Regions from separate parts of the Rothia sp. HMSC068E02 genome, predicted to be linked through region 2. Evidence: riboswitches for the same ligand, from Rfam matches in the RefSeq annotation. Region 2 holds a riboswitch; the other holds the start of a gene.
The links. A riboswitch is a leader RNA that binds a small molecule or an ion and turns the genes downstream of it on or off. The one in region 2 is predicted to bind thiamine pyrophosphate.
Positions count from the first base shown of each region.

Region 1 (3,408 bases), on a different contig from region 2:
TAGGTCGGCTACACACCGTAGAGGTGCGGGCGCGGCAGGTACATCAGCCAGTTGGGTGAGGGCCGGAATCCTGCCGCAAACGGTTTTCACCGACGCCTTAAGCATAACCGGCACAACCGCCGAACCGGCGGCAGTCTGGGTGAAGCATCAATCACCCATCTCGCACCATGCCGGGGCGGTATTCAGCCCAAAAATCGGTACCTAAAGCACCGGCGAACCGAACCCCGCATGAGCCTCTAGCGCAGCGCCCGGTGAGCCTGGTCGAAGAACTCACGCTCATACACGCACGCCGACAGGTACGCCCGCGCCGCGCGGACACGCTGAGCCGGTGAAGCCGCCTCAAAAGCACGCTCCACCTCCGCGAGGCTACGCGCCACATCGGCGGCGAACTCTTCGCCACCGTACATGCTCAACCACTCCGCGTACGGGTGGTCCGCATGATTCTGCGAGGAGAGCACAGCGCCCACCTCTTCGTACAGCCAGTAGCAGGGCAAGATAGCGGCGGCACCGACCACGTAATCATCACCAGCGGCGGAGGCACGCAGGAAATTCGTGTACCCCATCGTAATCGGCGAGGGCCCACCCAGACGCGCACGGTTCGCCAGCCAGCCCTCGTGCAGCTGCGATTCGGCGGCAATCGCCTCATGCGCACCGGCGGCCCAGTGCACCTGCGCCTCAGCGGCATCAGCACGTGCCGAGAGAGTCGCGAGCGCACGCGAATAGTCGCGCAGGTAAAGGGCGTCCTGGTCCAGGTAGAAGGCGAACAGGTCCTCGTCGAGGGTTCCGTCACCGAGGGCACGCACGAAGGGCAGGTCCAGGATCTGGTGCCAGGTTTCGCCACCGGCTGCCCAGAGGGCGGCGGTCCAGGGACCGGCGGGCTTTACGACGGCTTCACCGGCAGGTACGGGGCTGACCGGCAGCAGACGTTCCGGACTGGTGCCGTCCAGAGTATTGCCCTCAGAGTCGGTGGTGGCGAGCAGGTGATGCCACGGGTATGCGGAGGCGGCAGCCTCCAGGCGGCGGGCACGGGCGGCGTGGTCCACCGGGCCGTGGCCCTCACCGGAGCCGACCTGTAGCCCGGCACCTGCGGCAATGGATTCGTGGAGCCAGCGGGTGCTCCACTGCAGGGCGCGGTGGGTGTCTTCGCTGGTCAGAACGCTCTGCTCTGCGGTGTGTTCTGCGACTTCGGCGTGCTGGAGCAGCTCCACTCCCAGGCGGGTTGCCAGCGAAGAGGATAGGGAGCATCCGGTGCCGTGCGTATTGCGGCTGTCCAGACGCGGGGTGCGCACGTGCGCGCAGGTGCCGTCCGGGAAGACCGCGGTGTTACCGGCGTCCTGACCACACAGGTGGCCGCCCTTCACAATCACGGTAGTTCCGGTCGCCGCCGCAAGGTTCGCCGCCTGCTCGTGCGCCTCATCGAAAGTCTGGGCGGGCTCCTTCTCACAGAGCACGGCAAGCTCCGGAATGTTCGGGGTAATCACATTCACGAGCGGCACGAGATCGCGCAGCGCCTGCTCCGCTTCCGCCTGCAGCAGGCGGTCACCGCTGGAAGCAATCATGACCGGGTCGAGCACAACCACGGGCACCGGATGCTCGCTCAGCCAGGTGCGGACGGTGCGGATCGTGTCTGCGTCGCCGAGCATGCCGATTTTCACGGCGTCAACCGTGACGTCATCAAAAACGGCGGCAAGCTGCGCGGTCAAAAATTCCAGGGGCGGGGTGAATACTTCACGAACCCCGCACGTGTTTTGGGCGACCAGTGAGGTAGTCACGCACATGCCGTAACCGCCGGATGCGGCAATGGACTTGAGGTCCGCCTGAATACCTGCACCGCCGGAGGGGTCGGTTCCGGCAATGGAGAGAACCCTCGGCACCCGAGCTGTCTGGGGTACCCCGGATGCTCCGGAGGCGCTCGCGCCGGGTGCAGGGTTGGAGAGGGTCGAGGGGTTGGAGGTGGGTGCGCACGAGGGCGCGGTAGGCTGCTCTGCCATGATCGATAATCCCTTCGCTAGTTCGAACTAGAGCAGGTTCAATGGGTGATTCTCTCAGCCTTGAGTGTTATTACGCCGTTTCGTGCGCCCGCTGTGCTGTAGCTCTTCGCTGTGCCGTAGCCCTTCGTTGGGCGGTCAGTTGGGCGGGTTAGCGGGTCGCGGGCGTCTCAAGGCACCCCATATCGCTCTGCCAGGTTATCACAATGATTCTCCGTAGCTAAAAGTTCTGCGGGTAACAAGTGAATCTCTCCGAAATTTTCGTTTGAGTCTTGCACTCTTGCGAGTGCTCCCGCCGCCGATTTCAGTGCACCCTTGTGCGGAAACCACCCGTTAAACGAGTAGTGCCCGGCACCGCTTCACGCAGTGCCGGGCACTATCAGCCGGGCTTATCCTCAGAGCTTAGGTCAGGGCGAAAATCTCTGCCGGTGAACCCTCCGCAATGATCCTACCCTCGTGCAGCAGGACCGCGCGGTCAGCCAGCGAGGCGATACGCGCATCGTGCGAAATGATCAGCACCGCACGGTTCGCCAGCACGGCGCTCAGGGACTCGGTTGCGTCCGCGAGCTCCAGCTGGGTGGTGGACTCGTCCAGAATCACGGCGTGCGGGTCAGCAAGCACAATACGTGCCAGTGCCAGCTGCTGAATCTGGTCGCGAGTCAGAGGCGAATCCGCGCCGCTGACGACAGTATCCATACCCTGCGGCAGGTCGCGCCACCAGCGGGCACCGATAGCGTCCAGCGCCTCGCCCATCTGCTCGACGGTTGCATCCGGCACGACCACCGTAAAGTTATCGGCGAGAGTACCGAAGAAGACGTGCGCTTCCTGGGTGCAGACCAGCAGGCGCGGGCGGCCGTCGGCGGCGGCATCGGTCGGGAAGTCGCCGTGACCGACCGGGCGACCCATCACGGTGATGGTGCCTTCCAGGGCGGTCAGCGAACCACCAATCAGACGAGCCATAGTCGTTTTACCCGAACCGGAGCGGCCCACCAGGGCGAGCGCCTCACCGCGGCGAATCTTCAGGTTGATACCTTCAAGCACCAGGGCGTCCGGCGAGTAGCCGTAGGAGACGTCGGTGCAGTCAATGGCGTACTCCGGGTTCTTCACGGCTTCATCAGACACGGCGGCGAACGCTTCGGCACGGTGCTGTGCACGCGCCTCACGCTGCTTCTTCGCCAGGGACACCACACCGAACACGCGGCCCATATTCACGAGCATGATGCGCAGGCTGCTCACGTGGTGGTTCAGCATGTCGGCGAGGATTCGCAGGCTGAAAACCATGACCGAGGCGGTCGCTACGGCGCCCCAGGAAGCCCAGCCGAGAGCCACGCAGGCGGCGCCCCAGAGCATGCACAGAACCGTCGGGATCCAGGCGTTAATAGCGTCCACGGTGAAGTACAGCTGGCGGATGCGCACCATG
Region 1 is NZ_KV812882.1:966,760-970,167, forward strand. It holds gene HMPREF2919_RS05450 (bifunctional hydroxymethylpyrimidine kinase/phosphomethylpyrimidine kinase) at 237-1,991, opposite strand; TPP riboswitch at 1,983-2,181, opposite strand; gene HMPREF2919_RS05455 (ABC transporter ATP-binding protein) at 2,391-3,408, opposite strand, start outside.
Region 1: it holds a riboswitch for thiamine pyrophosphate, as region 2 does, so the genes downstream of both, HMPREF2919_RS05450 (bifunctional hydroxymethylpyrimidine kinase/phosphomethylpyrimidine kinase) here and HMPREF2919_RS07520 (ECF transporter S component) in region 2, are expected to answer to the same signal.

Region 2 (3,408 bases):
GGTGTTCGCCGGCGCGCAGGGTGAGGTTGATGCCGCCGCGCAGTACGGGCAGGTCGATGGGTGCGGGTGCGGGGGTGTCGCCGAGGCGTTTGATGGTGCGGCGGCGGGCGCGTCGTTGTTTGGGGGTGGGTTGTGCGCGGGTGATGCTGAGGTTTTCGGCGCGAAGTAGCGCCTCGCCGTGCTCGCCGCCCTGGTTATCGCTGTCGCTCTGCGGCGCACGCGGCACGTAGTTGGGTACCCACACGCCCGCGTCGATGAGTTCTTGGCGGGCTTCGGTGAGTACGGTGTCGGGTGCGCCGTCGTGGGTGATGGTGCCGCCTTCGCCGAGCACGATAATGCGGTCCATGTGCGGCGCCCAGATGCTCACGCGGTGTTCCACAACGAGCAGGGTCGCGCCGGTCGCCTCGGCAGCGGTGAGGATGCTGTCGCGTACTTCCTGCACGCCGGAGGGGTCGAGGTTGGCGGTGGGTTCGTCGAGGATCATGGCGCCGGGGTGCATCGAGAGGATGCCCGCCAGGCCGAGGCGCTGTTTCTGTCCGCCGGACAGTGCGCTGCTGGGGTGGTCGAGGGGCAGGTGGTTGAGCCCTACTGCGGTGAGGGCTTCGGCGACGCGGTCCCAGATTTCTTCGCGGGGTACGCGCAGGTTTTCGGGGCCGAACGCTACGTCGTTGCCGACGGTTGCCATGACGATGGAGGATTCGGGGTCCTGCTGCATCATGCCTGCGGTGCCGCGTGCTTCGGCGGGTGCTTGCCCGTTGATGGTGATGGTGCCGCCGGCGGATTCGCCGTCGTCATCATGGAGCACACCGGCGATGGCGTGCAGGAGCGTCGATTTGCCTGCGCCGGAGGTGCCCAGTAGCAGGACTTTTTCACCGGGGTTGATGGTGAGGTTGAGTCCGCTGATGACGGGTTCTGGGCGTCCGGGGTGGTGCCAGCTGAAGTTGTTGAGCTCGATGCGCGCCCCGCGCGGTGTTGCTTCCATGATGGTTCCTTAGCCTTTGTGTGGCTGCTGTAGTGTGCCGAGTGGTGACTCGTGGTGAGTGACTAGCCGGTGGATAGTTGCTGGTGGTTAGCGGCGGGTCTTGCCGGATGCCAGCGAGGAGAGCACACCGGTCTTGGCGAGGTTCTGCACGAGAATCCATGCGAGGAAGCCTGCGATCACTGCGCCGGAGATGACGGCGCACGCTACGTAGATGATTGCCTTGACCGGTTCCATGTCGGGGTAGTAGATGAAGATTTCGTTAACACCCATGAACAGGCCGCTGAGCGCACCGGCGAAGACTGCTACGAATGCGTCCCAGCGACGGTAGCGGAAGATTGCGAAGGCGATTTCAGCGCCAACGCCCTGGAAGAAGCCGGCAATCAGGATTTCACCACTCCACGCGCCGCCGGTGAAGAGCACGGAGATGAATGCTGCGACGATTTCACCGAAGAGTGCCGCACCGGGCTTGCGGATGAGCAGGCCGCTGAGGGTGCCGCCAAGCAGCCATGCGCCGGCGACGATGGGGCGGAATTCGGGTGCTGCTACGAGTGCAGTTTTGGCGGCGGGGCCGACTGCGATGTCCCAGATCCAGAAGATGACGGCGCAGGCTACTGCGATAACTGCGGCGATAACGATTTCGTTGACTCGCCAGCGCAGGTTCGGCTTCTTCGATTCTGCCTGGCTAGATGCCTGGGAGGCGGGGGTTGCGTTCTGTGACATTGGTGATCCTTCCGTCGTTGGAAGGGGAATGTCCTCGCCCTCTGATTGGACGAGGGCATTGAGAAGAAATTCGACTCCCTACGCCGGTACTAACCGGATCAGGTTCGAGGGTCTGCTTAGCACTCTCAGCGCCTCGGTGGCGCTCCCCTGTCGTTGTGGGCTTCCTTGTCCGTACCGTTGTGGTGCAGGTGGAAGCCCAGGTTCGATTGTAGGCGTGTCTGGCTGTTCGTGCCAATTTGCCGCTTTTTGTTTTCTTCTTCTGCCCACATTACAGAATTGCACGGTGTACAATTTTGGGACGGAGCGGCTCCAAGGCGGCACGAACGCCTTAAACCCTATACGCTAGGGAGTGGCGCTCTTTTCTCACCCAACCCCGAAGGGGTTCACGGGCAGGACGCCGCATCGTATACAGCTAAGGAGATACACATGAACCCCGTCGCTAAGCTTGCCATTGCGGGTATCAACATGGGCGCTACTGCCCTGGTTGGTAAGGGTCTGGGCGCAGCCTGGACCAAGGCTACCGGCAACCAGCCTCCCGCCATTTCCCACGAGTCTGAAGACACCCTGCGTCAGGTCATCCTCTGGACCGTTCTGACCTCCGTCGCCGGTGCTGTGGTGAGCTTCGGTATTGCTCGCCTGCAGCGTCGTTTCTTCAACTAAGACTTTGCGCTTTCCGCGCGAAAGTTCATGAACTAGGCGGTACGTATCTTTGCTCGGTACGTACCGCCTGGTGTTCCATCTTCAGCACGCCCGCCCTACTTCAGCCGGTTTCATGCCGCCGCTACGCTGAAGCGCCACCTCGGCATCCGAAAGCACAACTATGACTATTTCTTCTCCCCGCCGTAAGACGAAGGCTCAGCGTAGGGTCGTTGACCACGCGAACAGCCGCCGTTCGGTCGCGTCCTGGGTCATGTGGGATGTTGGTTCCTCGAGCTTCGACTCGATTATGACGACCTTCATCTTCACCGTGTACCTGACCAGCAGCTACTTCGGTACGCCCGAAGAGACCTCTTCGGCGCTATCACTGGGCCTGACCATCGCCGGTTTCCTCATTGCGATTCTGGCGCCGGTCACCGGTCAGCGTAACGACAAGTCTGGCCGCGGCATCTTCTGGCTCGGTGTGAACACCATGCTACTGGTCGGTTCGATGGCGGCGTGCTTCTTCGTAGGCCCCACCCCGCAGTACCTGTGGCTGGGTGTCACCCTGATTTCTGCGGCGAGCGTGTTCAGCGAGTTCGCGTACGTGAACTATAACGCCGTGCTGCCGCGTATCTCCCACCCGGAGAATATCGGTAAGATTTCGGGCGCCGGATGGGCTGCCGGCTACATTGGCGGCATCCTGGCGCTGGCTGTGGTGCTGTGGGGTTTTGTGCTTACCCCCGAAGTGCTCGGCCTGACCACCGATAACGCCCTGAATATCCGTGCGGTCGCACTGTTCGCCGCCGCCTGGTGCCTCTTCTTCTGCGTGCCGCTGCTGGTGCGTATGCGCACCCGCGAGCGCTTCCTGCCGGAGGTGCTGCCCACCCGCGAACTGCGTTTCCTGGAGCTCGGTATGGAGCGTCTCTCCCCGGCTCGTCAGGGCGGTCTGCTCGCCTCCTACAAGGCGCTGTGGCGCACCATTAAGCGGCTGAAGATGACGTCCCCGCAGACCCTGTGGTTCCTGATTGCTTCGGCGGTGTTCCGTGATGGTCTGTCCGGTATTTTTA
Region 2 is NZ_KV812894.1:29,276-32,683, reverse strand. It holds gene HMPREF2919_RS07525 (ABC transporter ATP-binding protein) at 1-982, opposite strand, end outside; gene HMPREF2919_RS07520 (ECF transporter S component) at 1,070-1,702, opposite strand; TPP riboswitch at 1,761-1,861, opposite strand; gene HMPREF2919_RS07515 (DUF4235 domain-containing protein) at 2,129-2,362, shown strand; gene HMPREF2919_RS07510 (MFS transporter) at 2,523-3,408, shown strand, end outside.